DNA from 4 places in the Aureimonas sp. OT7 genome. Region 2 is predicted to be linked to each of the others. Evidence: predicted binding sites of a transcription regulator. Region 2 holds the regulator's gene; each other region holds the start of a gene.

Region 1 (7,260 bases), 410 kb from region 2:
ACGTCCGGCAGGAAGTGCATCTCGATCTTGATGACGCCATCGCCCTGGCAGGCTTCGCAGCGTCCGCCCTTGACGTTGAATGAGAAGCGGCCTGGCTGATATCCGCGCGCCTTGGCCTCGGGCAGGCCTGCAAACCAGTCGCGGATGGGCGTGAAAGCCCCGGTATAGGTAGCCGGGTTGGATCGCGGCGTGCGGCCGATGGGCGACTGGTCGATATCGATGACCTTGTCCAGAAGCTCCAGCCCCTCGACCCGGTCATGCTCCGCCGGCACGTCCCGCGCATTGGAGATGCGGCGCGCCGCCGCCTTGAACAGGGTTTCGATGAGGAAGGTGGATTTGCCGCCGCCCGAGACGCCCGTGACGCAGGTGAAGAGACCCATCGGCACTTCCGCCGAAATGTTCTTCAGGTTGTTGCCGCGCGCCCCGACGACCTTGATCGCCTTGCCCTTCTGTTTCTTGCGGCGCTTGTCGGGCACCGGAACGCCGAGGGCGCCTGAAAGATACTGCCCGGTCAGCGACTTCGGATTGGCCATGACCTCGGCGGGCGTGCCGGCGGCGATCACCTGGCCGCCATGCACCCCGGCGGCGGGGCCGATATCCACCACGTAATCCGCCGTCAGAACGGCATCCTCGTCGTGTTCGACGACGATCACCGTATTGCCGATATCGCGAAGGTGTTTCAGCGTGTCCAGAAGACGCGCATTGTCACGCTGATGCAGGCCGATCGACGGCTCGTCCAGCACGTAGAGGACGCCCGTCAGGCCCGATCCGATCTGCGACGCCAGGCGGATGCGCTGGCTTTCGCCGCCCGACAGCGTACCGGAGGCGCGCGACAGGGTCAGGTAATCGAGCCCGACATCGACCAGGAATTTCAGCCGTTCGCGGATTTCCTTGAGGATGCGGACGGCAATCTCGTTCTGCTTTGCGGTCAGCCTGTCCGGCAGCACCTCGAACCAGTCGGCCGCGCCGCGGATGGAAAGCTCTGTCACCTCACCGATATGGCGCTCGGCGATCTTGACGGCGAGCGCTTCCGGCTTGAGGCGGTAGCCGTTGCAGGCCGGGCAGGGCGTGGCCGACATGTAGCGCTCGATCTCCTCGCGGGACCAGGCCGAGTCGGTTTCCTTCCAACGCCTTTCCAGATTGGGGACGATCCCCTCGAAAGTCTTGGTGGCGTTGTAGGATCGCAGGCCGTCGCTGTAGCGGAACTGGATCTTGTGGCTGCCCGTGCCGTGCAGGATGGCGTCCTGCGCCTTCTGCGGCAGAGCCGACCACTTGTCGGTCAGCTTGAACTCGTATTCCCGCGACAGCGCTTCCAGGGTCTGCAGGTAATAGGGCGAGGTGGACTTGGCCCATGGCGCGATCGCGCCGGCTTTCAGCGTGCGGTTTTCGTCGGGCACGATGAGCTTGGGGTCGATGGCGCGCTGCGAGCCGAGCCCGTCGCAAACGGGGCAGGCGCCGAACGGGTTGTTGAACGAGAACAGGCGCGGCTCGATCTCGGGAATGGTAAACCCGGAGACCGGACAGGCGAACTTTTCCGAGAAGACAAGCTGGCGCGGTTTGCCCTGCTCGTCCTTTTCGTCGGCGAACTCGGCGACGGCCAGCCCTTCGGCCAGCTTGAGCGCGGTTTCCAGAGAGTCGGCCAGCCGTGCCTGGATGTCGTCGCGCACGACGATGCGGTCGACCACCACGTCGATGTCGTGCTTGTACTTCTTGTCGAGCGCGGGGGCGTCGGCGATGTCATAGAACTCGCCATCGATGCGAACGCGCTGGAAGCCCTTTTTCTGGAGTTCGGCAAGCTCCTTGCGGTATTCGCCCTTGCGGCCGCGCACCATCGGCGCCAACAGGTAGAAGCGTGTCCCTTCGGCTTGCGCCATCACGCGGTCGACCATCTGGCTGACGGTCTGGCTTTCGATGGGCAGGCCGGTGACGGGCGAATACGGCACCCCGACCCGCGCGAACAGCAGGCGCAGATAATCGTAGATCTCGGTAACGGTGCCGACCGTGGAGCGCGGATTGCGCGAGGTGGTCTTCTGCTCGATGGAGATCGCCGGCGACAGGCCGTCGATCTGGTCGACATCCGGCTTCTGCATCATCTCCAGAAACTGCCGGGCATAGGCCGACAGGCTTTCCACGTAGCGGCGCTGCCCTTCGGCGTAGATGGTGTCGAAGGCAAGGGACGATTTGCCCGAGCCGGAAAGCCCCGTCATCACCACCAGCTTGTCGCGGGGGATGTCGAGATCGACATTCTTGAGATTATGTTCGCGGGCACCGCGAATGGAGATGACGTTTTTCATCTGGCCGGCCGATAATGGGGAAAACGGGTCCTGTGCCTCCCATATCGGGCATGGGACGGCGGGTTGAAAGACGTATCGGGCAAAAAGACTTGACGCCCCATTGTCTATGTTCTTTCTTTGTTCGCGTCAATCGCGCATCAAACGGGTGTGGATCGTGGCTGATTTCGTGGGGCCGGCCGCTTGGAACGGACGATGCGATGGTCTAGCTTCCGCCCCGTTCGAATTCATTTTCATAGACTGAGGTATCCCGATGGCAGGCAGCGTCAACAAGGTCATTCTGGTCGGCAATCTGGGCGCCGATCCGGAGGTGCGCCGCCTGAATTCCGGCGATGCCGTCGTCAACCTGCGCATCGCCACGTCCGAAACATGGCGCGACCGCCAGTCCGGCGAGCGGCGCGAGCGCACCGAATGGCACAACGTGGTCATCTTCAACGAAAACCTCGTCAAGGTTGCCGAGCAGTATCTCAAGAAGGGCGCGAAGGTCTATCTGGAGGGGCAGTTGCAGACCCGTTCCTGGGAAGATCAGCAGGGCCAGAAGCGCTACACGACGGAAGTCGTCCTGCAGCGTTTCCGCGGCGAACTGCAGATGCTCGACGGGCGTGGCGAGGGCGGCGCTTCCTTTGAAGGCGGCGGCGGCTCCGAACGCGGCGGCGGCGGTGGCGGTGGCCGTGGCGGTTACGACGATCGTGGCGGAAACGGCGGCGGCGGCCGTGGCGGCTATGACGAGCGCGGCGGCGGTGGCGGCCGCGGCGGCGACATGGACGACGAAATCCCGTTCTGATAGCCCGCAAGCATCGGCACGTCTGATAGCGCGCAGGCATCGGTACGATCGGACGCCCGGCCCCCAAGGCCGGGCTTTCTTTTAATACGGTTCGCCGAGGTCAGAGCGCAAAGAGCTGGCGCACGCCATCGGCCACGAACTGCACCGCCAGCGCCGCCAGCAGGACGCCCAGAAGGCGCGTCACCACTGCGCGTCCGGTAACGCCCATCAGCCGGTCGACCCTGTCGGCCACGGCCAGGAACAGGAATGTCGCGACGCAGACCAGCGCGATCACCAGCACCAGCAGGCTCTGCCCGACGAAGCCCGGAAGATTGCCGGACAACAGGATGACGGCCGAAATCGCCCCCGGTCCTGCCATAAGCGGGATAGCCAGCGGAAACGCCGCTACATTGGCCGCTTCCTCGGGGTGGGGCACGGCCTCCCCGGCGCTTTTCTCCTTGCGATGCTGCCGCTTCTCGAACACCAGCTCGAAGGCGATGGTGAACAGGAAGAGCCCGCCCGCGACTCGGAAGGCGCCCAGCGAAACGCCGATCGCCTCGATGATGACGAGCCCGAACAGCGCGAAGACGGCCAGGATCACGAAGGCGATGACGCTGGACTGTAGGGCGATGTGGCGGCGTTCGAGCCGCGTGCGCCCGGGCGTCAGCGTCAAGAACAGCGGGATGAGGCCGAGCGGGTCGATGATGACGATAAGGGTGATGAACCCGGTCAGAAGCATGTCCGCCATCGAAAAGCACCCCTGCGGCGGTTTCGATGAACACCGGTTCAGCGATACCGCTCCGTTGATTTGTCCTGTCGCATTTTCCCCAGCCGAAGCGATTCCGCTTCGGCCGGAAATGCTTTGGTCGAGAATCGCGCCGGCAGCGCGGGTGCGATCCTGCACGGTCAGCGCAGTACGTGCGACAACCATAGGGCGCATTTTTTTCGCGATCTGCTGCAGGCGGCAATAAGTTGTTGAAAAAGCGTTGAAAATACCCGCCGTTGCGGGATCGCGGATTTGCCAATCCGCCGCGCCGCAGGCTATAAGCGCGCAAGATCGAAGTGTAGGCAAGGAAGCGTCTTGGCAGACGATCGTAAGGACACCCCGCCGGCGGAGCGCCCCAGCGGCATCGAGCCCGTATCCATCATAGAGGAGATGCAGCGCTCCTACCTCGATTACGCGATGAGCGTCATCGTCAGCCGCGCTTTGCCCGACGTGCGGGACGGGCTGAAGCCCGTGCACCGCCGCGTGCTCTATGCAATGTCCGAGATGGGGCTCGTACATAACCGACCCTTCCGCAAGTCGGCGGGTGTCGTCGGCGAGGTGATGGGTAAATACCATCCGCACGGCGATGCCTCCATCTACGACGCGCTGGTGCGCATGGCGCAGGATTTCTCCCTGCGTGCACCGCTGATCGACGGACAGGGCAATTTCGGTTCCATCGACGGCGATCCGCCAGCCGCGATGCGATACACCGAGTGCCGGCTGGAGAAGCTGTCGGAAGCCCTGCTCGAGGATATCGACAAGGAGACGGTGAACTTCCAGGAGAATTACGACGGGCGCGAGCTCGAGCCGACGGTTCTCCCGGCCCGGATCCCCAACCTTCTGGTCAATGGCTCGGGCGGCATCGCCGTCGGCATGGCGACCAACGTGCCGCCGCACAATCTGGGCGAGGTCGTGAACGGCTGTATCGCCATGATCGACAACCCGGCCATCACCCTGCCGGAGCTGATGGAGATCATTCCCGGGCCGGACTTCCCGACGGGCGCGATCGTGCTTGGCCGGGCCGGCATCCAGTCGGCCTATGCTACCGGGCGTGGTTCCATCCTGATGCGCGGCAAGGTGCATGTGGAAAGCATGCGCGGCGACCGCGAGGCCATCGTCATCACCGAGGTGCCGTATCAGGTCAACAAGGCGTCGATGATCGAGAAGATGGCGGACCTTGTCCGCGACAAGCGGATCGAGGGCATCTCGGACATTCGCGACGAAAGCGACCGGGAAGGCTATCGCGTCGTCATCGAACTGAAGCGTGACGCCTCCTCCGACGTGGTGCTGAACCAGCTGTATCGCTTCACGCCGCTCCAGACGTCGTTCGGCGCCAATATCGTGGCGCTGAATGGCGGCAAGCCCGAGCAGATGACGCTGATCGACATGCTGTCGGCCTTCATCGCCTTCCGCGAAGAAGTGGTGAACCGCCGCACCAAGTTCCTGCTGCGCAAGGCGCGCGAACGCGCCCACGTGCTGGTTGGACTGGCCATCGCCGTCGCCAACATAGACGCGATCATCAAGCTGATCCGCGAGGCGCCGGACCCGGCCACTGCGCGCGAGCAGTTGATGAGCCGCGACTGGGACGCGCGGGACGTCGAGCCGCTGATCCGCCTGATCGACGATCCGGTCTACAAGATCTCCGACGCCGGTACGTACCGCCTGTCGGAAGCGCAGGCCCGCGCGATCCTCGATCTGCGGCTGCAGCGCCTTACGGCGCTCGGGCGCGACGAGATCGGCGACGAGCTGAACAAGCTGGGCGAAGAGATCCGCGATTATCTCGACATTCTCTCTTCACGCGTGCGCGTGCGGGAGATCGTCAAGGCGGAGCTGGCCGCGGCACGCGACGAGTTCGCCACGCCCCGGCGCACGGAACTCAGCGAAGGCGCCGCCGACCTCGAAGACGAAGACCTGATCCCCCGCGAGGAGATGGTCGTGACCGTCAGCCATGGCGGCTACATCAAGCGTGTTCCGCTGGCCACCTATCGCGCCCAGCGCCGTGGCGGCAAGGGGCGCTCGGGCATGGCGCTGAAGGGCGACGAGGATTCCGTCACGCGCCTGTTCGTCGCCAACACGCATACGCCCGTCCTGTTCTTCTCGTCGCGGGGCATCGTCTACAAGGAGAAGGTGTGGCGCCTGCCGCTGGCGACGCCGCAATCGCGCGGCAAGGCGCTGGTGAACATGCTGCCGCTGGAAAAGGGCGAGCGGATCACCTCGATCCTGCCGCTGCCGAACGACGAAGAGGCCGCCGAGGCACTGAACGTCATGTTCGCCACGACGCGCGGCACCGTGCGCCGCAACAAGCTGTCCGATTTCGTGCAGGTCAACCGCAACGGCAAGATCGCCATGAAGCTGGACGAGGCCGGCGACGAGATCCTGGCGGTGGCCACCTGCTCGGAAGATGACGACGTGCTGCTGACGGCGGCGTCGGGGCAGTGCATCCGATTCCCCGTCACGGACGTGCGCGTCTTTGCGGGCCGCAATTCCGTAGGCGTGCGCGGCATGTCGCTGGCCGAAGGAGACCGCCTGATCTCCATGGCGATCATGCGTCACGTGGATGCGACGCCGGCCGAGCGCGCGACCTATCTTCGCATGCGCCGCGCGGTCGACGGAGAGGCGACCGGCGAGGTCGTAGCCGACGAGGAGGCAACCGAGGAAGTGTCGCTGACGCAGGAGCGTTACGCCTTCCTGAGCGCGGCGGAAGAATTCGTGCTGACGATCAGCGAATTCGGCTTCGGCAAGCGTTCGTCTTCGTACGATTTCCGCACCATCGGGCGGGGTGGCAAGGGCATCAGGGCTACGGACGTGTCGCGCATCGGCGACATCGGGGCCCTGGTGGCCGGTTTCCCGGTCGAGGAAAGCGACCAGCTTCTGCTGATTTCGGATCGCGGCCAGATGATCCGTGTGCCCGTCAACGGCATTCGCATCGCCAGCCGCGCCACCAAGGGCGTAACGATCTTCAACACAGCCGACGGTGAGCGTGTCGTGTCCGTGGAGCGGATTCCCGACCAGGGCGAGGAAGTTCCCGAGCTCGGCGAGGCCGGCGGCGGCGATGAGCCGGGCGAGCCGACAACCGAAGGCTGAGCGTCACCTGAAAAGACAAGGGGCCGTCCATGGGATCGGCCCCTTTGTTCACGGATACCGGCGGGATGCCCGTATCAGTACATTACGCGGTTCTTGCGGACGGAGGCTCTGACGCGCGCCTTATCCGCTTCGTTATGTATGGTAATGGCGGTGGCCGTGAGCAGAGTGACGACCATGGCCATGGACAATGCGAAGATGAGCATTCCTAAGCCTCCGAATTTGCGTGGAAAACGTGGTTAACCCGCCGTTGGTTCCACGCCTTGCGCCGCCTTCCGCGAAACCGCACGCATGTTCCTGTCTGATTGCAGATTGCGCGCCATTTGCTCGCGAAGGGGTTTCGCGGATATGTCCAATTT
Region 2 (7,260 bases):
CGGAGATGTGGTGCGGCCCGTCAGCGCAGCGCGCAACGGCTGCGCAACCTTGCCGAGCTTCAGCCCTTCCTTCTCGGCATGTTCGCGCACGACAGCCTCCAGGTTGGGGACCGTCCATTCCGATACCGCGGAGAGGGCCGGCAGCAGGCCTGCGACGATCTCGCGCCCCCCATTGCCCAAGGTTTCGGCAGCCTTCTCCTCCAGCGGGAGAGGGCGGGTGGCGAACAGGTAGGCTGCGCTGTCCGCAAGTTCGACGAGCGTCTTGGCGCGCTCCTTCAGGCCGGGCATGGCGCGTGTGAGAAGATCGAGCGTCTCGACGTCGCCCTTCTGCCGGAGGATGGAGCCATTCGGTAGATAATCGCGCTCCCCCATGAGGGTGCGGGCCAGTTCCGCGTCGTCGCTGTGGCGCATCCAGTAGCCGTTGACGGCTTCGAGCTTGGCGAAATCGAAGCGCGCCGCGCCCTTGTTGACGTCTGCTATGTCGAACCAGCGGATCATGTCCTCGATCGACATGATCTCGTCGTCGCCGTGGCTCCAACCCAGTCGTACGAGATAGTTCTTCAAGCCGACGGGCAGATATCCCAGCGCGCGATAGGCCTCGACGCCCAACGCGCCGTGGCGCTTGGAAAGCTTGGCGCCATCCGCGCCGTGGATCAGCGGGATATGGGCCATGACCGGAACGTCCCAGTCCATGGCCTGGAAGATCAACGTCTGCCGTGCGGCGTTGGTGAGGTGGTCATCGCCCCGGATGATATGGGTTACGCCCATGTCATGGTCGTCCACCACCACGGCCAGCATATAGGTCGGCGTGCCGTCGGACCGCAGCAGCACGAGGTCGTCCAGATCCTTGTTGGGAAAGCGCACGTCGCCCTGCACCTGGTCGCGCACCAGGGTCTCGCCGTCCAGCGGGGCGCGCAGCCGGATAACGGGCTTCACATCGGCGGGCGCTTCGGACGGATCGCGGTCGCGCCAGCGGCCATCATAGCGCGGCGGCCGCTTTTCGGCGCGCGCCTTCTCCCGCATCTCTTCCAGCTCCTGGGGCGTGGCATAGCAGAAATAGGCGTTGCCGCGCCGGACCATCTCCTCGGCCACCTCGCGATGGCGCGCGACGCGCTCGAACTGCGAGATCGGCGGCTCATCGGCATCGAGACCGAGCCACGACAACCCGTCGATGATGGCCGTCACCGCCGCTTCGGTGGAGCGTTCGCGATCCGTATCCTCGATGCGCAGCAGCATCTTGCCGCCGTGATGGCGGGCATAAAGCCAGTTGAACAGCGCTGTCCGGGCTCCGCCGATATGAAGATATCCGGTGGGCGAGGGCGCGAAGCGGGTGACCACGGTCTTGGTCATGAAAACTCCAGTTGTCTTGGACGGCCGGTTTGCGCGCTCAAACGGCGCAAGCTTTGGATAACGCGAGGCTTGGCAGCCAATTCGGGTCGCGGCAATCCGTGCCGATCATGGCGCTGTGTATCATAGGAGAGGGGCCAGGCAAGCAGCCTGTTGCGGGGGGATGATACGGAGAATGAGTCGACTGCGTTCAGCACTCGAGCGCGAGGCATCGGCACGCACCTCGATCCACTTCGTTCCACCGGGTCTCATCGTCGCCATCGCGTTCTTCTATGCGGCCGACCTGCGGATTTCGCCGCCATACTGCCTGGGCATCTGCGTTGCCGCCCTGGCGGCACTGCATGTCGCGAACAGGGCTTCGCCGCTGACGCGCGGCGCCCTGAGGGCATTGCTGGCGCTGGTGTGCACATTTGCCTCCGGCCAGCTTCTCTGCCACTTGGAACTCGCCCGGACGCCGACCACGATCCTGTCGGGCAGCGCCACCGTCTACGTGACGGGGCGCGTTGCGATGCGTGAAGCCGATGAAAACGGGAAGATGCGCTACGTCGTGGTTTTGGCGGCAACGGAAAGGCCGGTGCTGTCGCGCCCGCCCCAACGCATACGCATCGCCGTCTCCAGCCGTCACGAGCCTATCCCCATTGGCGGCATTTATCGCGGCCTGGTGCGCCTGGGGCCGCCCAGCGGACCGGCCTTCCCGGATGGATACGATTTCGCCTTCGGCGCCTTCTTCGACGGCGTCGGAGCCTACGGCTTCTCGCTGGGCCCGCCGGACACGGTCCCTCGCGAAACGCCATCGTCGCTATCGGAGCGTTTCGCCGAATGGCTCGTCGGCCTTCGCGTCGACATGTCCCAAAGAATCAGGGCGGTCCTGCCGGGCGCGGAGGGGGCGGTCGCCGCCGCGCTGATATCGGGCGAGCGCACTGGCATACCCGACGACATCGACGCCATCTTCCGCATCACCGGCCTGTCGCATGTCCTGTCCATTTCGGGCTTTCACATGGTGCTCGTGGCCGGGTTCGTGATGGCGGCCGTGCGCAGCCTGCTCGTTCTCGTGCCACCGAACCTCCTGCTGGTCCCGCCGCGCAAGGCGGGTGCCGTCGCGGCGCTGATGGCAACGACGAGCTACATGGCGATCGCCGGACCGAATGTCGCGACGGAGCGCTCCTACATCATGATCGCGATCATGCTGGCTGCCGTCCTTGCAGAGAAGCCGGCGCTGACGCTGCGCAATGTCACGCTTGCGGCCATCGCCGTCCTGGCGATCGCGCCCCATGCGGCCCTGACGGCCAGTTTTCAGATGTCCTTTGCCGCAACCGCCGCACTGGTTGGCTTGGCCGCTGTGCTGACGCGGCGGTGGCAGACGCCACACGGCGAAGAGAGGCGCCTGCGCCCCTTTGCGTGGCTTGCCGTCGCCTGCATCGCATCGGCGGTGGCCGGGGCCGCGACCGCCCCTTACGGCCTGTATCATTTTCAAAGGCTGGCGCCGTACGGCATCCTCGCCAATGTGGCGACCATGCCCCTGTTCAGCTTCTGGGTCATGCCGGCGGCCCTTGCCTCGGCGCTCACAATGCCGTTCGGCCTCGACGCGCTATTCCTCCATGTCATGGGATGGGGGCTGTCCATGGTCTTCGTCGTCACGCGCTTTCTGGCCGAGACCTTCCCCGACCAGGGCGGCATGGCCTTGCCCGCAGCGTCACTGATAGCCCTCTCGCTTGCGTTGTTTCTTGCGTGCTTCATGGCCAGCGCGCTGCGTTGGCTGGCGTTGCCGGCGGCTATCGTGGGCGGCTACCTTGCCGTGGGTGGGCAAGCCCCGCCGGATATCCTGATCTTCGAGGATGGCATGAAGGTCGCGCTGGTTGCGCCCGGGGGGCTTGCCCATCTAGGCAAGCGTCCAGGCCGGTTCATCGCCGACCAGTGGGAACGCCGCTACGGTCCGCCCGACGCGGATGGGCCGATACCATGCGAACCGCCTGCCTGCCAGCTTGCCACCGCATCCGGCATCCGGCTGGCGTGGACCGACTCCATAGAGGAGACGGACAGGCTCTGCGCGCAGGCAGACCTTGTGATTGTGGCGCGGGCGCTTCGCCGTGGACGGTGTCCGAACGGCGGCGCAACGCTGGTCACCTTGCGCAGCCTGCGCCGGACCGGCTCCCTTGCAATATCCCGCGGTGATGGGGGCAAGCTCGTGCTGACGCCGTCCATCCCGGCCGATCCGCAGGAATGGAACGTGCACAGACTGGCGGCATGGCCGGAATACTGGAAGAAGGGTGGCGAAGCGCAAACCGACGGGACGGCGGAAAATACTGTCAGTAACGCCGTATCAGACCCACCAGCCGCCCCTGCACCTGCACACGGTCCGAACTGAATATCCGGGTTTCGTATGCGGGGTTGGCTGCTTCCAGGGCGATGGCGGTTCCCTTGCGGCGGAACCGCTTGAGGGTTGCCTCCTCGTCATCCACCAGCGCGACCACGATATCGCCCGGCGTTGCCGTATCCACCCGGCGGATCACGACCGTATCCCCATCCAGAATCCCGGCTTCCACCATCGAATCGCCGGAAACCTCCAGCGCATAATGTTCGCCGGGGCCGATCATGTCCGGTGGCAGTGTCAGGCTATGGGTGTTGTTCTGGATTGCGGATATAGGTACGCCGGCCGCGATCCGGCCCATGACGGGGACGCTGATGCCGGCATCGGCATCGTTTGCGGCGGGGGCAACCCGGCGGCGCGCGGCGAGACCCGATGCAGCAGACTGCTCGGCAAGCGAAACGACGTTGGAAGGGGCCGGGGCAGACGCGGCGGCCCGGCCGCCGCGTGCCATCGACTCGGGTAGCCTGACGACTTCCAGCGCCCGCGCCCGATTGGGCAGGCGGCGGATGAAACCACGCTCCTCGAGGGCCGTGATCAGGCGGTGGATGCCGGATTTCGACCGAAGGTCGAGCGCGTCCTTCATCTCGTCGAAGGAAGGCGGGACGCCGGCGGATTGCAGCCTCTCGTGAATGAACATCAAGAGATCATGCTGTTTGCGCGTTAGCACGTGCCGCCCCCGGAATCGATCAAAAACAAAACCAGAACAAACCTAGCTGTTCCAGTTGTGTTCTGCAAGCTTTCATGGCGCCTCAATCGAGGGGAATGAACAGGCATTCCTGGCCGGCCTGCGCGGCGGGGGCGGCGAGCGGGCGGTACAGCAGCGCATCCGCAAGGGCGTAGATGGAAAGAAGGGAGGAGTCCTGCCGTGGCAAGGCTTCTACCTGCGGCAGGCCCTCTGCCGTGTGGTGCAGCCGGGCGCGGACGAAGTCGGCACGCTCGCCGCCCTGCGGCATGGCCGCCGACAGGACGCCGTGCTGGAAACCCGGATCGGCGCCGAGCCCCGCGAGACAGCGGACGAGGGGCCGCAGGAACAGGGTTGCGGCCACCATCGTGGATGCCGGGTTGCCCGGCAGCCCGATAACCCGCAGCGCGCCCTTGCGCCCGGCCATGACCGGCTTTCCCGGGCGCATGGCGACTTTCCAGAAATCCAGATCCACGCCGCGCGCCCGAAGGGCAGGAGCGACGAGGTCCCGGTCGCCGACGGAGGCGCCGCCGATGGTCACGACGACATCCGCGCGGCCATCCTCTGCTTCCGCAAGCCGGGCCTCCAGCACGGCCTGGTCGTCCGGGGCAATGCCGAGGTCCAGCACCTCGCCTCCATGGGCCTCCACCATCGCGGCAAGGCCGAACCCGTTGGAGGCCACGATCTGGTCGGGGCCGGTGCTTTCGCCCGGCATCACCAGTTCGTCGCCGGTGGCCAGGATCGCAACGCGCGGCCGACGCCGGACGGGAAGTTGCGGGTGGCCGGCGCTGGCGGCAAGCGCGACGTGGCCTGCACGCAGATGCAGGCCCGCCCGCAGCAGCACGGCCCCTTGCGCGAAGTCGAGCCCGGCTTTTCTGATATGACGGGCCGGTTCCGCCGCGACATCGACACGCAACGCGTCCGGCGCTTCGAGCGTCGCGTTTTCCTGGATCAGCACCGTGTCCGCGCCCGCCGGCAGGGGCGCACCGGTGAAGATGCGCACGGCGGCTCCGGGCTCGACGGTGCCGGCAAATGCCGCGCCTGCGGCCGAAATGCCGATAACCCGAAGGACCGCGCCCTTGAAGGCATCGGCGGCCCGCACGGCGTAGCCGTCCATTGCGGAAGCGTCGAATGGCGGCTGCGTCCGCAGGGCGGTAATATCGTCGGCAAGGACGCGCCCCGCGGCGGCGCGCAGCGCGACGGTTTCCGTTTCCGGAATGGGGTCCACCCCGCGCAGAAGCCGGGAGAGGGCTTCCTCCACCGGCATCAGGCTCAAGACGGCGATCCTTCCGCCCGCCAGTCGCCGGAACGGCCGCCCGACTTGGCCAGCAGGCGGATACCGGAGATCGCCATGTCCCGGTCCACGCCCTTGGCCATGTCGTAGATGGTGAGGCAGGCCACGGACACCGCCGTGAGCGCTTCCATCTCCACGCCGGTCGGGCCGGAGACGCGTGCCGTGGCCGTGACGCGCAGGCCGGGCAGGGCCGGTTCCGGTGCGATATCCACGGACACCTTGTCGAGCATCAGCGGGTGGCACAGGGGGATGAGTTCGCTGGTTTTCTTGGCACCCATGATGCCGGCGATCCGCGCTATGGCGACGACGTCGCCCTTGCGCACGGCATTGTCCACGATCAGCGCCAGCGTCTCCGGACGCATCATGACAAGCCCTTCGGCCATTGCCTCGCGCCGTGTGGCCGGCTTGTCGCCGACATCCACCATGCTCGCCGCGCCCGTCGCGTCGAGATGGGTGAGGGTACCCGCCATCAAACCGCCTCTCCATGGATGGGCAGGCCCAGCAGGCGGCGCGTGGCGGCGGCAACGTCGTCCTGCCGCATCAGGCTTTCGCCGACCAGGAAGGATTGGATACCGGATCGTGCCAGGCGCTCGCAGTCGGCATGGGTGAAGATGCCGCTTTCCCCCACGAGTATGCGCCCCTCGGACACCATCGGGGCAAGCCGCTCGGCTACCGCGAGGTCTGTCTCGAAGGTTCTGAGGTTGCGGTTGTTGATTCCGACGAGCGGCGATCTGAGCTTCAGCGCGCGCTCCATCTCGGTTTCGTCATGCACCTCGATCAGGCAATCCATGCCATGATGGATCGCCGCATCTTCGATTTCGGCGGCCTTGGCGTCGTCCAGGCTGGCCATGATGATCAGGATCGCGTCCGCGCCCCAGGCGCGCGCCTCCGCCACCTGATAGGTGTCGAACATGAAGTCCTTGCGCAGGGCGGGCAGATGTGTCGCTTCCCGCGCCGCCGTCAGGAAGGACGGCGCGCCCTGGAAACTCGGCCCGTCGGTCAGGACGCTGAGGCAGGCGGCGCCGCCCGCCTGATAAGCCTGTGCCAGAAGCGCCGGCTCGAAGTCGGGCCGGATCACTCCCCTGGATGGGCTCGCTTTCTTGACCTCGGCGATCAGGCCGTAACCGCCCGCTGCCTGTGCCCGGGCGAGGGCATCGGCAAAGCCGCGTGGCGCCGACTGGGCGCGGGCGCGGGCCTCGAGTTCGCCGAGCGAGGTTTTTGCCTTCGCCGCAGCGATCTCTTCCAGCTTGTAGGCTTCGATCTTTGCCAGAATGTCGCTCATGCGATGGCCTTCCTGCTTTCGCGTGTAGTCGCCACGAGCGTATCGAGGCTATGCAGCGCGGAGCCGTCGTCGATGGCGCGGGCCGCCTGCACCAGCCCCTCGCCGATGTCGTCCGCCCGGCCGGCGACGCACAGGGCCGCCGCCGCATTCAACAGCACGATATCGCGATAGGCCCCGAACTCGCCTTCGAGCACCCGTCGAAGGGCCACGGCATTGGCCGCGCCGTCGCCGCCGCGGATCTCGTCGAGCTGCCGGCGTTTCAGGCCGAACTCCTCCGGCGTGATCGT
Region 3 (7,260 bases), 1.9 Mb from region 2:
AGAGCCCCTTGCGTGAATCCTTCGGCCAGTGGTCGAACCTGAAGATCGTGCTTCTGGCGCTGTTCGGCCTGACCGCCGGCCAGGCGGTGGTCTGGTATACGGGGCAGTTCTACGCCCTCTTCTTCCTGACGCAGACGCTGAAGGTGGACGGCGCGACCGCCAATATCATGATGGCGGTGGCCCTTCTTCTGGCGACGCCCTTTTTCCTGATCTTCGGCATCCTGTCGGACCGGATCGGACGCAAGGCGGTCATCATGGCGGGGCTTGCCTTGTCGGTGGTGACGCTGTTCCCGGCCTTCCAGATGCTGACCCGCATGGCCAACCCCACCCTCGCGGCGGCGCAGGCTTCCGCTCCCGTCCATGTGACGGCGGACCCGGCGACCTGCTCGTTCCAGTTCAACCCGGTCGGAACGAGCCGCTTCACCAGTTCCTGCGATATCGCCAAGGCGTTCCTGGCCAAGAACGCCGTGAACTACGACAATATCGAAGCGCCTCCCGGCACGGTGGCCAATGTGCGCATCGGCGACGTGGTCATCGAGAGCTTCGAGGGCGATGGCCTGTCGGCCGCCGACCTGAAGACACAGACGGATGCCTTCGGCGCATCGGCGACGAATGCGATTCGGGCGGCGGGCTACCCGGCGGCCGCGAACCCTGCCGAGATCAATTATATCGGCACGACGGCGATCCTGTTCTTCCTGGTCCTGCTGGTCACGATGGTCTACGGACCCATCGCGGCCTATCTGGTGGAACTCTTCCCGACGCGCATCCGCTACACATCCATGTCGCTGCCCTATCACATCGGCAATGGCTGGTTCGGCGGCTTCCTGCCCACGACGTCCTTCGCCATCGTGGCGGCGACGGGCAACATCTACTCCGGTCTCTGGTATCCGGTGGTCATCGCCGCGATGTCGCTCATCGTCGGCATGATCTTCCTGCGCGATACCCGCCACGTCGACATTCACAAGCTGGACTGACGGCACCGGCATCACCATGAAAAAGGGCCCCGGTGGCGACACCGGGGCCCTTTCACATCGGGTCTTCGCTGCGCGATCAGGCGGCAGCGAGCTTGTCGCGGAATACCGCGGCGATCGCATCGCCCATCTCCGCCGTGCCGACCTGGCGGGTACCCTCGGCGACGATGTCCGCCGTGCGGATACCCTTTTCCAGTACGTCCGCGATCGAGGCTTCCAGCTTGTCGGCCTCGCCGACCATGCCGAAGGAATACCGCAGGCACATCGCGAACGAAGCGATCATGGCGATGGGGTTCGCGACGCCGCGTCCGGCGATATCGGGCGCCGAACCGTGCACCGGCTCGTACATGGCGCGCCGGCGTCCCGTCGCATCGTCCGGCCGGCCGAGAGAGGCGGACGGCAGCATGCCGAGCGAGCCGGTCAGCATGGCGGCGATATCGGACAACATGTCGCCAAAGAGATTGTCAGTCACGATGACATCGAACTGCTTGGGCGCGCGCACCAGCTGCATCCCGCCGGCATCGGCCAGCATATGCTCCAGCGTGACGTCGGCGTAATCGGCATGGGTTGCCGTGACGACCTCGTTCCAGAGGACGCCGGACTTCATGACGTTGCGCTTTTCCATCGACGTGACCTTGCCGCGCCGCGTGCGCGCCAGCTCGAAAGCCGCGCGTGCGATGCGCTCGATCTCGTAGGTGTCGTAGACCTGCGTGTCGATGCCGCGCTTCTGGCCATTGCCCAGATCGCGGATTTCCTTCGGCTCGCCGAAATAAACGCCGCCCGTCAATTCCCGCACGATGAGGATGTCGAGCCCGTCGACCAGATCACGCTTCAGCGAAGACGCGTCGGCGAGGGCCGGATAGCAGATGGCCGGGCGCAGATTGGCAAAGAGTTCGAGTTCCTTGCGCAGGCGTAGAAGCCCGGCTTCCGGCCGCTTCTCATAGGCAACGCCATCCCATTTGGGGCCGCCGACGGCGCCGAACAGCACGGCGTCCGCGGCGAGGGCAAGCGCCATGTCGGCATCGGAGATGGGCACGCCATGGGCGTCATACGCGGAACCGCCCACCAGGCCGCGCTCGATGGTGAAACCCGTGCCCGCTTCCGCGTTCATGAGGGCGATCAGCTTCTCCACCTCGGCCATGGTCTCCGGGCCGATCCCGTCTCCGGGAAGAAGAAGCAGGTTACGGGTGGTCATGCGGCGGTCCTCCAGCCGTTAAGCAAGATCATGAAAGATTGGGCAGGGCTGGTGTCGTCAGGCCCAGGGGCGGTCTTCGGCGAGCTTCTGCTCGAAGGTCGAAATGCCGGGCGCCCGCTCGAGGGTCATCCCGATATCGTCGAGGCCGTTGAGAAGCCGGTGCTTGCGCGATGCCTCCAGGTCGAAATGGATCACCTGCCCGTCCGGGCGGCGGATCTCCTGCGTTTCGAGATCGATGGACAGCCGCGCGTTGGAGCCCTTCTCGGCATCCTTGAGAAGCTCTTCCAGTTCCCCCGGAGTGACGCGGATCGGCAGGATGCCGTTCTGGAAGCAGTTATTGTAGAAGATGTCGGCGAAGGACGTGGAGATGACGCAGCGGATGCCGAAATCGAGCAGGGCCCAGGGGGCATGCTCGCGCGAGGAGCCGCAACCGAAATTGTCCCCCGCGATCAGGATCTCGGCCTTGGAATAGGCCGGCTTGTTCAGCACGAAATCCGGATCGGGCGACCCGTCCTCGCGATAGCGCATATTGGCGAAAAGGCCGACGCCGAGACCCGTGCGCTTGATCGTCTTCAGGTAATCCTTGGGGATGATCATGTCGGTATCGATGTTGACGATGGGCAGCGGGGCGGCAACGCCCGTCAGCGTGTCGAACTTCTGCATCGGCATGTCTCCTCGGCTGCATGGCTTTTTCCGCTTTCCGATATATCAAGGTGGCAGGCGGGTCAAAACCATTGCGGCCTCCGGCGGCATTTGGCAGGAAGCAGGGATGACACAGACGCCGCGCTTTCTGAGATCCGCTTTGTTCGTGCCCGCCGCGAACGGCCGCGCACTGGCGCGCAGCGCCGATTTCGACGCGGATGCGCTGATCTTCGATCTGGAGGATTCCGCCGCGCCGGAGGAAAAGGCCGGGGCGCGCGAGCGCCTGCGCGATCATCTGGCAACGCCCCGGGGCAGCGCCATGCGGGTGGTGCGTATCAACCCACTGGCGACGCTGGAGGGCACCGAGGACCTGCTGATGGCACGCGGCGCGCATGTGGATGCGATCCTGGTTCCGAAAGTGGACAGGGCCGCCGACCTCCTCGAGGTCTCCGCCGCGCTGGAGCAGACGGACGCCCCGCCGGCTCTGCAGGTGTGGGCGATGGTGGAAACGCCGCTCGGCATCCTGAATGCAGGTGCAATCGCGGCCGTACGGATGGCCTATCCCCTGGGGGCGCTGGTCGCGGGGCCAAACGACATCGTCGCCGCCGGCCGGCTGCGCCCTTCCGCCGGGCGGCCCGAACTCATCCCCTGGCTGGCCCAGATCGTGCTGGCCGGACGGGCCCATGGCATTCCCGTGCTCGATGGCGTCTACAACGACTTCCGGGATGCCGAAGGTTTCGCAGCCGAATGCACCGCCGGCCGGCGCATGGGCTTCGATGGCAAGACGCTGATCCACCCCTCGCAGGTGGAGCGCGCCAACGCCGCCTTCGGCCCCACCGCCGAGGAGGTGGAAGCGGCGCGTGACATCGTCGCCGCCTTCGACGACCCGGCCAATTCCGGCCGCGGCGTCATCCGCATCGGCGGGCGCATGGTGGAGCGGCTGCATCTCGTCGACGCAAGGCGGCTGCTCGACATCGCCGAATCGATCCCGAAACCGAAGGACAGGTCATGAAGCTTTATCGTCTGCTGACAGGCGTCGACGACGCCGCCTTCTGCCACAAGGTTTCCCTTGCCCTTTCGAAGGGGTGGGAGCTGGCCGGCAGCCCCGCCTATGCCTTCGATGCGGCGGAGGGTGTCATGAAATGCGCCCAGCCCGTCACCAAGGTGGTCGAGGGCAGGGATTACGATCCCTCGATGAAGCTCGGCGAACAGTAGGCCGGCGGGCCGGCATCAGTCGGCCGCGGCTTCCAGCGCTTCCATGTCGTCGTCGGACAGGCCGAAATGATGGCCGATCTCGTGGATCAGCACGTGGCTGACGAGCATGCCCAGCGTTTCCTCGTGCTCGGCCCAATAGTCGAGTATGGGCCGGCGATACAGCAGGATGCGGTTGGGCATTTCGCCCGTCATTTCCGTGGCGGAAGCTGCGACGGCGCGCCCCTCGAACAGGCCGAGAATGTCGAAGGGGGAGTCGAGTTTCATCTCCGCCACGACGTCATCTTCCGGAAAGTCGGCGACATGGAATCGGATATCGCCGCATAGCGCACGAAATTCCGCCGGAAGACCGGCATAGGCATCGATGGCAAGCTGCTCGATTTCGTCGAGGCTGGGCGCCATGCGCCGCGACCAGTCGTCGCCATGATCGAGTTGTCCCATCCTCTCAAAGCCTCCGCAGGATACCGGTTGCCGCTCTTTTAGACGAAGCATCGGCCACCCGCCATCCATTCGGCGTTCCCTTGACTCTGCGCCGGTGCTCTGGAATCCATAAGAACATAACAGGAACAAAACCCTTGGAGCTTCTATGGAGCGGCGATGCGACCCATCTGCCGGGATGCCACCGTCATTGCCGGACAAAGCCCGACAACTGGCGGAATTGCGAGATCGGATCGCACGTCTGGAAAAGGCGTCGCCGGCACTGGATGCCGGAAGCGAAACGGCGTCCGGCGGGCAATTCGTGCCCCTGCGCGTGGCTTCGGCAGACAGGGTGCTCGGGGGCGGATTTCCATCCGCGGCGCTGACCGAGATCCGACTTGCCGAACCGCGTGGTGGCGGTGGCGGGGCGGGCTTCCTGGCCGGGGTGGCCAGCCTGTGCGGCGCTTCCGCCGAACGTCCCTTGCTGTGGATCAGCGAACGGCACGTCAAGGCGGAGCTCGGCGTCTTCTATGCTGCCGGCCTGCGGACATTCGGGCTGGACCCGTCTTCCCTGCTTCTGGTGCATACGCGGCGGTTGCAGGAGGCCCTTTGGGCGGCGGAGGAGGCGGCCGGTTCGGGCGGTGCGGCGCTGGTCGTGCTCGAAGTGTCCGGCAACCCGCATCTTCTGGGGCTGGAAGGAACACGGCGACTGCATGTGCGGGCCCGTGCAAGCGGCCTTCCGCTGGTGCTTTTGCGACAGGCCGGGCGGCCGGAGGCCACCGCGGCCCCGCTGCGCCTGCAAATTGCCCCGGCCGCCGCGGGGGCCGTATCGGACCTTGCCCATATCGGCCGGCTCGTCGGGCAGCCGGCCTTCGATGTCGCGGTGGAAAAATCGGCGTCGGGCCGGCCCGGCAGATTTCGACTGGAGTGGAACCAGGATGAGCGACATTTCACCGCCGCCGAGCAAAATTCTGGCCGTGTGCCTGCCTCATCTGTCGACAGACAGGCTGTTTCGCAAAAGCCTTGGCCGGTCCTGGCGCCGGACGTTTCCCTTGCACGGCGTCGCCACGCCTGATTCGCCCGTTGCGGGCAGCCTTGCACCGGAGGCTGCCGCAACGGCGGGCCTGTTCCGCGAGGCATCGGGCAGCGCCCATCGCGCACCGCGCGGGGGTGGGTTGGCGGCCGAGGCGCGGCATCCGGCAGGGCAGGGCGCGCCGGACGGACTCCAGCCGCTGGCGCTCTACGACAAGGATGGCGGCCTCATGCGCATCCGGGCGGCATGCGAGCGCGCCCGCATGGCGGGGCTCGTGCCGGGCCTTTCGCTGGCAGAGGCGCGCGCCCGCTTCCCCTTTGTCCGATACGAGGAAATGGACAGCAGCGCGGATGCCGGATTGCTGGCCGCAATCGCGGATTGGTGCGATCGCTATACGCCGCTGGTTGCGCTGGATGGGCCGGCGGGGCTGTTTCTGGATATTTCCGGCTGCGCGCATCTGTTCGGTGGCGAGGACGGCCTGATGCGCGACCTTGCCCACCGCATGGAAGGGCAGGGCCTGGCGGCCGGGTTGGCCATCGCATCATCGGCCGGGCCGGCTGCCGCGCTGGCCGTCCATGCTCCGGGGACGGTGGCGCGGCCCGGCGAAGAGGTCGGCCTCCTGTCGCCCTTGTCCTGCCGCGCGCTGCGTTTCGAGCCGGCACTGTCGGCGACGCTGGACAGGCTGGGCCTGCGCCGCGTCGGCGAATTGCTGTCCATGCCGCGCGCCTCTCTCGGGCGGCGCTTCGGCGCCGCCTTCATGGAGCAACTGGACTTCGCGATCGGCCGCAGTACCCGCCCCTTGAATCCGCGACGCCCGGTGCCGGCCCTTATTCATGAGCGACGTTTGTTCGAGCCGATCGGGCGAGTGGAGGATATCGAGAACCTCGTCCTGCATCTGGCCCAGCGCCTGAAACCGGACCTCGAGCGTCTGGGGCAGGGTGTGCGCCAGCTCGAACTGTCGCTGTTTCGCGTCGATGGCGTCGTGGAGCGCATCGCCCTTGCCACCGCGCGTCCCATGCGGGACCCGGCCTCCATCCGCCGCCTGTTCTCCGAGCGTCTCAAGGCCATCGGCGACGAGCGCGATGCCGGTTACGGCTATGACCTCCTGCGCCTGTCCGTCTTGTCCATGGATGTCCTCGGCGACGACCAGTCCAACTTCCTGGCAAGCGGCGTCACGGCCGAAAAGATGGTGACCCTGGTGGACAGGCTGACGGCGCGGCTGGGGCCTGGAGCCGTCCAGTCGCTGCGGGACGTAGCTTCGCACTGGCCGGAAAAGGCGCAGGTCCTGGTTGCCGGATTTTCCGGTACCGCCGCAGCCGCGGATACCGCAGAAGAAGGCCTGCCCCGCCCCTTGCGTATTCTGGACCCGCCCGAGCCGGTCGAGGCCATCTCCGTCCTGCCGGAAGGAGAGCCGATCCGTTTCGTCTGGCGGCGGGCCGCGCACAGGGTGCTGCGCCTCGAAGGTCCGGAGCGGATCGAGCCGGAATGGTGGCATGACGACGTCACGACCGCGGCCCCGGGTCTGTTCCGCGATTACTTCCGGATCGAGGACGATGCGGGACGGCGCTACTGGATGTTCCGCGAGGGCCTGGCCGACATGCGGCCGGCCCGCTGGTTCCTGCACGGCATATTCCCATGACCAAGGACACAGACAGGATAGCGGCCGCCTTCCGGCCCATGGGCGCCGGCTTCTGTGAAATCGGCGTCCAGTCGAGTTTTTCGTTTCTGCGGGGGGCTTCCTCTCCGCAGGAACTCATTGGCACGGCAAAGATACTCGGATTGGGAGGCAT
Region 4 (7,260 bases), 710 kb from region 2:
GCGCTGCTGGCGCTGCAGCTGCGCACGCGCTTTCCGGCCTACCAGAACTTCTTCACGCTCAAGGAATTCCGCTTCAACGGGCGCCGCTATGAGGCCACCAACAAGCTGCTCGGCAAGGTGCCGGGCGTCGATGGCCTCAAGACCGGCTACATTCGCGCGTCGGGGTTCCATCTGGTCGCAACCGCGCAACGTGGCAACAGGCGGCTGATCGCCGTGGTCATGGGTGGGGAAACCGGCAGGGCGCGCGACGCCCGCGTCGAGGAGCTTCTGGAAACCTGGTTCTAGATCCCGCCGCCAAACCGAAACTCCAAGATACGGGCTGGAAAGCATGGTTGCGACGTTCATCACCGGCGCAGGGGGCGGCCTCGGCCGTAAACTCATCGCCGCACTTCTGGCGGACCCCGCATGCAGCCGTATCGTAGCGGCGGACCTGACCCCGCCCTACGACCTGGAGGATGCGCGGATCGAGATGGCTGCCGGCAGCCTTCTCGACGTCGACGGCGAATGGACCCGGGCGATGGCCGGGTGCGACACCGTCATACATTTCGCAGCGCAGAACCCGCATACGGACGCAAGCTGGGCGGACGCAGCCGCCTCATTCGACATGACGATGGCGGTCTTCGACCGCGCCGCCTTCCATGGCGTATCGCGGGTGGTGTTCGCATCGTCCAACCATGTGATGGGTGGCTACAAGGATGCGCCGCTGGCCCGGGACGCGCCGGGTTTCCTGACATCGAAGCTGGCGCCGGCGCCCGGCACGCGCTGGAACACGGGCACGCAGTGGATGGATTCCACCGCCTATGCCACCGCCAAGCTGATGGGCGAACGTGCACTCCATGCGCTCGTGGCGCGGACGACGGGCATGACGGGCATCAACATCCGCATCGGCTGGGTGCAGCCGGGCGAAAACCTGCCACAGACAATCAATGTGTCGGGCGACGCCGCCTTCGTCTCGTCCCAGGAGCCTGCCGATGCGGACGGAAAGCGCGACCTGGCCTGGTACCGCGCCATGTGGCTGTCGAACCGGGATTTCGCCCGGCTGTTCACCGCCGCCATCACCGCATCCGCCGAAGGCTGGCCTGCCCGCTGCATCACGATCAACGGCGTATCGGGCAACCGCGGTACCGGCTGGGACCTTTCAGAGGCGGACAGGCTGATCGGCTACCGGCCGAAGGACGATCTCTACGCCGCCCTCGGCCAGTAACTCCCTTACAGGAGGCCGCGCCAGCCGCTCAGGCGGCAAGCGCCGCCTCGACCGCATCGATGGCGGCTTGCGCATGCTCCCCGTCGGGGCCGCCGGCCTGCGCCATGTCCGGACGGCCGCCGCCGCCCTTGCCGCCAACCGCCGCCGACGCCACCCGCACCAGGTCCACGGCGCTGAAGCGCGCCGAGACATCGTCCGTCACGCCGATGACGATGCTGGCCTTGCCTTCGGCAACGCTGACCACCGCCGCAACGCCGGAGCCGAGCCCCTGCTTCATGCCGTCGACGATGCCCTTCAGGTCCTTGGCCGGAACGCCTTCCAGGACGCGGCCCAGGAAGGAAACCCCGTTTATCTCCTTCGGCGCGGCGGGCGCGGCGGCGCCGTCACCGGCCAGTGCCAGCTTGCGCCGGGCATCCGCCAGTTCGCGTTCCAGCTTCCGGCGCTCGTCGACCAGGGCTTCCACCCTGTCCGCCACCTCCGCCGGCCCGACCTTGAGCGCGGATGCGATGCGGCGCACCCGTGCATCCTGCTCCTGCAGGTAGGCGCGGGCAGCATCGCCCGTCAGCGCCTCGAGCCGCCGTACGCCGGCACCGACCGCCGATTCCGACAGGACATGGACAAGGCCGATATCGCCCGTCGCGCCGACATGGGTTCCGCCGCACAGCTCGATCGAGAAGGTCTTGCCCTGCTTTGCGCCCTCCTCGCCGACGCCCATGGACACGACGCGCACCTCGTCGCCGTACTTCTCTCCGAAGAGCGCCATGGCACCCATTTCGATGGCATCGTCCACGGCCATCAGCCGCGTCTCGACAGGGGCGTTCTGCCGCACGATGGCGTTGGCCATCCGCTCCACCTCGGCCAGCTCGTTCGGCTCCAGGGGCTTGGGGTGCGAAAAGTCGAAGCGCAGGCGGTCTGGCGACACCATCGAGCCCTTCTGGGCGACATGGCTGCCCAGGATCTCGCGCAGGCCCTCGTGCAGAAGGTGCGTCGCCGAATGATTGGCGCGGATACTGCCGCGTCGACGATGATCGACCTCCAGCTCCAGCGCCATGCCCGGTTCAAGCGCGCCCGAGGCGACCGTGCCGCGATGCACGAACAACCCGTTGGCAACCTTCTGCGTATCGGCGACGTCGAAGCGGACCCCCTCGCCCTTCATCACGCCGGTATCGCCCACCTGGCCGCCGGATTCTCCGTAGAAGGGGGTCTGGTTCAGGATGACGGACACCTCCTCGCCCTCGGACGCGGATGCCACTTCCTTGCCGTCCTTCACCAGGGCCAGAACCTGGCCCTCGGCGCTCTCGGTGTCGTACCCCAGAAATTCGGTGGCCCCGAGCCGCTCGCGCAGCCCGAAATAGATGCCCTCGTCCGAAACCTCGCCCGAGCCGGCCCAGCTTGCGCGGGCCTCCGCCTTCTGGCGGGCCATGGCGTCCTCGAAGCCGGAGATGTCGACGTTGATGCCGCGCGCGCGCAAGGCATCCTGTGTCAGGTCCAGCGGAAAACCATAGGTGTCGTACAGCTTGAACGCCGTTTCGCCATCCAGCATGTCGCCCGCACCGAGCGACAGGGTCGCGTCGTTGAGGAGGGTAAGGCCCCGATCGAGCGTGGCAAGAAACCGCTTTTCCTCGAGCTTGAGCGTCTCGGAGATCAGGGCCTCCGCCCGCACCAGCTCGGGATAGGCGCGGCCCATCTCCGCGACCAGCGTGGGCAGCAATTTGTAGATGACCGGCTCGCGTGCGCCCAGAAGCTTGGCGTGGCGCATGGCCCGCCGCATGATGCGGCGCAGGACGTAGCCGCGGCCCTCATTGGACGGCAGGACGCCATCGGCGATCAGGAAGGACGTCGCACGCAGATGGTCGGCGATGACCCGGTGGCTGGCAAGCTGCTCGCCACTGGCGGGTGCCCCGATGATGTCGGCGCTGGCTCGTATGAGCTGGCGGAACAGGTCGATGTCGTAATTGTTGTGCACGCCCTGCAGGACGGCGGCGACGCGCTCCAGCCCCATGCCCGTATCGATGGAGGGCCGCGGCAGATCGACCCGCTGGCCGCCGGCCATCTGCTCGAACTGCATGAAGACGAGGTTCCAGATCTCGATGAAGCGGTCGCCGTCTTCTTCCGGGCTGCCCGGAGGGCCGCCCCAGACGCTCGGACCGTGGTCGTAGAATATCTCGGAGCAGGGACCGCACGGGCCGGTATCGCCCATCGCCCAGAAATTGTCGCTCGTGGCGATGCGGATGATCCGCTCTTCCGGCAGGCCGGCGATGCGCCTCCAGTAGTCGGCCGCGGCATCGTCGGTATGATAGACGGTGACGAGGAGCTTGTCCTTGGCCAGCCCGAACTCGCGCGTGATCAGGTTCCACGCCAGTTCGATGGCGGTTTCCTTGAAATAGTCGCCGAACGAGAAATTGCCGAGCATCTCGAAGAAGGTGTGATGCCGTGCCGTGTAGCCGACATTGTCGAGATCGTTGTGCTTGCCGCCGGCGCGCACGCACTTCTGCGACGTCACCGCACGGTCATAGGGCCGCTTTTCAAGCCCGGTGAACACGTTCTTGAACTGCACCATGCCGGCATTGGTGAACATCAATGTCGGATCGTTGCGGGGAACGAGCGGCGATGAGGCAACCTGCTCGTGGCCATTCTTCCCGAAGTAATCGAGGAAGGTGGACCGGATTTCATTAACGCCGTTCATTCCCAGAACCCCTGACAGGCAATCTTCATTCGCAGGAACCGATACAGGAAGTCGCGCTTTTGGCTCAACCTAAATCGAAAGCCCCTGCGAAATCGGATGCACCCCGGGGGAGACGGCTATTCTTCGTCGCCCTCGCTGTCGGCTTCGAGAAGCTTCTCGGCGATCAGGCCCGAATTCTGCCGGATGGCGCTTTCGATCTCGGCCGCCATGGCCGGATTGTCGCGCAGGAAGGACTTGGCGTTCTCGCGTCCCTGCCCCAGCCGCTGGCTGTTATAGGAAAACCAGGCGCCGGATTTGTCGACGATGCCGGACTTGACCCCGAGATCGACCAGCTCGCCCATCTTGGAGACACCCTCGCCATACATGATGTCGAACTCGACCTGCTTGAAAGGCGGCGCGAGCTTGTTCTTCACCACCTTGACGCGGGTCTGGTTGCCGGTGACCTCATCCCGCTCCTTGATGGCGCCGGTGCGACGGATATCCAGGCGCACGGAGGCGTAGAATTTCAGCGCGTTGCCGCCGGTCGTGGTTTCGGGCGATCCGTAGACGATGCCGATCTTCATGCGGATCTGGTTGATGAAGATGACCATGCATTTCGATTTGGAGATCGATCCGGTCAACTTGCGAAGGGCCTGGCTCATCAACCGGGCCTGGAGGCCGGGCAGCGCGTCGCCCATCTCACCCTCGATTTCCGCACGCGGCGTCAGCGCCGCGACGGAATCGACGACCAGGACGTCGATCGCGCCCGACCGCACCAGCGTATCGGTGATCTCGAGCGCCTGCTCGCCCGTATCGGGCTGTGAGATCAGCAGTTCGTCCAGGTTGACGCCCAGCTTGCGCGCATAGACCGGATCGAGCGCGTGCTCGGCGTCGACGAAGGCGCAGATGCCGCCGCCCTTCTGGGCCTCGGCAATGGTATGGAGCGCAAGCGTGGTCTTGCCGGAGCTTTCCGGACCGTAGATCTCGACGATGCGGCCCTTCGGCAGCCCGCCGATGCCAAGCGCTATGTCGAGCCCGAGAGAGCCGGTGGACACGGTATCGATATCGAGCTTCTCGGTTGCCCCGAGCCGCATGATGGAGCCTTTGCCGAAGGCCCTTTCGATCTGCGAAAGAGCGGCGTCGAGCGCCTTGTTCTTGTCCACGGAAGTATCCTCAACGAGACGAAGTGAATTCTGTGCCATCGGCATGGTCCTTATTTCACGCGGCGTGGTGACACGCAACGCTTCCGCAGGGACCCTCCATGTACCCTTTTTGTTCCCGTTATTCAACAGATATTCTTGTTTTGTTCTGGTCAATGCGCGTGATTCGCTGCGACAGATCGACTCTCTATTCGTCTAATATTTCCTTAACGGCCACGGCCAGCTCACGCAGGGAGAACGGCTTGGCCAGGAAGCCGAATCGCGCTCCTTCGGGCAGGTTCTTGGCGAAAGCGTCCTCAGCATAGCCCGACACGAAGATGAACTTCAGCTCCGGACGCTCCTTGCGCATCTCGCGCAGAAGGGTCGGCCCGTCCATTTCCGGCATCATCACGTCCGAGACCACGAGGTCCACACGGCCGCCGAGTTCTTCCATGATGGCCAGCGCCTCGACACCCGATGACGCCTCGTGCACGTCGTAGCCACGCATCTTCAATGCGCGGACATTGCCGGCGCGAACATGATCCTCGTCTTCGACCAGAAGGATCGTCGCCGTACCCGACAGGTCCAGCTTGCCGGCGGGCACGGTGGCGGCCGCCAGCGTTTCCGGCGCAGACTGGGCCACCTCCGCCGGCACGTGACGCGGCAGGAATATGCGGAACGTCGTGCCTTCTCCGGGCCTGGAGTCGACGTAGATGAATCCGCCGGACTGCTTGATGATGCCGTAGACCATGGACAGGCCGAGCCCGGTGCCCTTGCCGATTTCCTTGGTGGTGAAGAACGGCTCGAAAATGCGCTCCGCCACCTCCGCCGGCATTCCCGAACCGGTGTCGGACACCTCCACCAGGACATAGTCGCCGAATGTCAGCTCCGGATAATTGAAGGCTGCCGTCTCGGTTGCCGGCACGTTGCGCGTGGCGATGTCGATCCGCCCGCCGTCCGGCATGGCGTCGCGCGCGTTCTGCACGAGGTTCGTGACCACCTGCTCGAACTGGCCGATATCGGCCATGACGGGCCACAGGTCGCGCGCGTGGTGGCGTTCCAGCTTGACGAGGTCGCCCGATATGCGGCGCAGCAGAAGATGCATGTCCGCCACCACGTCGGTGAGGTTCAGCATCTTGGGCCGCATGGTCTGCCGCCGCGAATAGGCAAGCAGTTGCCGCACGAGAGAGGCGGCACGGTTGGCGCTCTGCTTGATGAGCAGCAGGTCCTGGAACGAGGGATCGCCGGTCCGGTGGTTGAGCAGCAGGAAATCCACGGAGGCGGTGATGATCGTCAGCACGTTGTTGAAGTCATGCGCGATGCCGCCGGCGAGATTGCCGATGGCCTGCATCTTCTGTGCCTTGGCGAACTGCTCCTCCAGGGCCCTCTGGTCGGTAAAGTCGATGCCGTAGACCAGCGCGGCCTCCGAGCCGTCGTCCGCGACATCCCCGACCGCGCTGAAATACAGGCGCACGGAGCGCGCCGGATCGCCTGCGATCTCCACGTCGAGCGACGGGATGCCCGCCTGCCCCCGCGCCGCCGCGTCGATGGCGCCGCGCATCGCTTCCCGGCCCTCGTCGCGCAATGCGCCCTCCAGGCTGGCCGTCCCCTCGGCCACCTTGGCGCCGAACAGGCGTGAAAAGGCCGCGTTGGCGCGCGTGACATGGCCGCGGGAATCCAGCGAGGCTATGGCCATGGGCGATGTGTGGAAGAAGCGGTTGAAGCGCATCTCCAGTTTTTCCAGCGTGTCGCCCGCGCCGGCCACCTGCCCCGAACGGTTCAGGACAACTGTGCGCATATGCCCAAGCCGCTCGTCGGCGGTGGCCGTGGCCTGCCGCATCAGCCGCACGGGAAGCCGCTGTCCGGAGCGGGTCACCAGATCCACGTCCAGGACATGGATCCGATCCGGCTCCGATTCGCCGGTCGCGGACAGGAAGGCACGGCCCTCCTCGCCCACCAGTTCCGGCACCGTCACGCTGCCGGGATCGAAGGTGGCAAGATCGAAGCCGAGCCAGCCCGCCAGCGTCGCATTGAGGTAGACGATGGACCCGTCGCGCGCCGACGAGAAGAAACCGACCGGCGCATGGTCCAGATAGTCGATGGCGTTCTGCAACTCCTGGAAGAAGCCTTCCTGCTCCGCCCGCTCGTCGCTGATATCGGCAACCTGCCACACGTTGAGGCTGCGGCCGCCACTGTCCATCGGGCGCACCACGACGCGATACCAGCCCGCACCCGCGCCGCCGGAAAGCCGG

The links. Region 2 encodes LexA, which represses DNA repair genes until DNA is damaged. Its sites were predicted from a motif close to TGTTCNNNNTGTGTTCNG; they were not measured.
Region 1: the regulator LexA is predicted to act here: its motif matches at 2,402-2,419, upstream of uvrA (excinuclease ABC subunit UvrA).
Region 3: the regulator LexA is predicted to act here: its motif matches at 4,572-4,589, upstream of IGS74_RS02315 (metallopeptidase family protein).
Region 4: the regulator LexA is predicted to act here: its motif matches at 5,163-5,180, upstream of recA (recombinase RecA).

The regions. Positions count from the first base shown of each region.
Region 1 covers NZ_CP062167.1:2,320,619-2,327,878, forward strand. Annotated here, with positions in the region: gene uvrA (excinuclease ABC subunit UvrA) at 1-2,294, opposite strand, end outside; gene ssb (single-stranded DNA-binding protein) at 2,545-3,075, shown strand; gene IGS74_RS11140 (MarC family protein) at 3,176-3,802, opposite strand; gene gyrA (DNA gyrase subunit A) at 4,136-6,904, shown strand.
Region 2 covers NZ_CP062167.1:2,734,362-2,741,621, reverse strand. Annotated here, with positions in the region: gene gltX (glutamate--tRNA ligase) at 1-1,350, opposite strand, end outside; gene IGS74_RS13090 (ComEC/Rec2 family competence protein) at 1,523-3,712, shown strand; gene lexA (transcriptional repressor LexA) at 3,654-4,382, opposite strand; gene glp (gephyrin-like molybdotransferase Glp) at 4,465-5,664, opposite strand; gene moaC (cyclic pyranopterin monophosphate synthase MoaC) at 5,670-6,161, opposite strand; gene trpC (indole-3-glycerol phosphate synthase TrpC) at 6,161-6,973, opposite strand; gene trpD (anthranilate phosphoribosyltransferase) at 6,970-7,260, opposite strand, start outside.
Region 3 covers NZ_CP062167.1:482,174-489,433, forward strand. Annotated here, with positions in the region: gene IGS74_RS02290 (MFS transporter) at 1-974, shown strand, start outside; gene leuB (3-isopropylmalate dehydrogenase) at 1,051-2,166, opposite strand; gene leuD (3-isopropylmalate dehydratase small subunit) at 2,224-2,829, opposite strand; gene IGS74_RS02305 (CoA ester lyase) at 2,936-3,820, shown strand; gene IGS74_RS02310 (DUF1737 domain-containing protein) at 3,817-4,023, shown strand; gene IGS74_RS02315 (metallopeptidase family protein) at 4,039-4,461, opposite strand; gene IGS74_RS02320 (hypothetical protein) at 4,649-5,512, shown strand; gene IGS74_RS02325 (DNA polymerase Y family protein) at 5,490-7,109, shown strand; gene IGS74_RS02330 (error-prone DNA polymerase) at 7,106-7,260, shown strand, end outside.
Region 4 covers NZ_CP062167.1:2,026,651-2,033,910, reverse strand. Annotated here, with positions in the region: gene IGS74_RS09770 (D-alanyl-D-alanine carboxypeptidase family protein) at 1-285, shown strand, start outside; gene IGS74_RS09765 (NAD(P)-dependent oxidoreductase) at 329-1,204, shown strand; gene alaS (alanine--tRNA ligase) at 1,233-3,890, opposite strand; gene recA (recombinase RecA) at 4,007-5,071, opposite strand; gene IGS74_RS09750 (ATP-binding protein) at 5,217-7,260, opposite strand, start outside.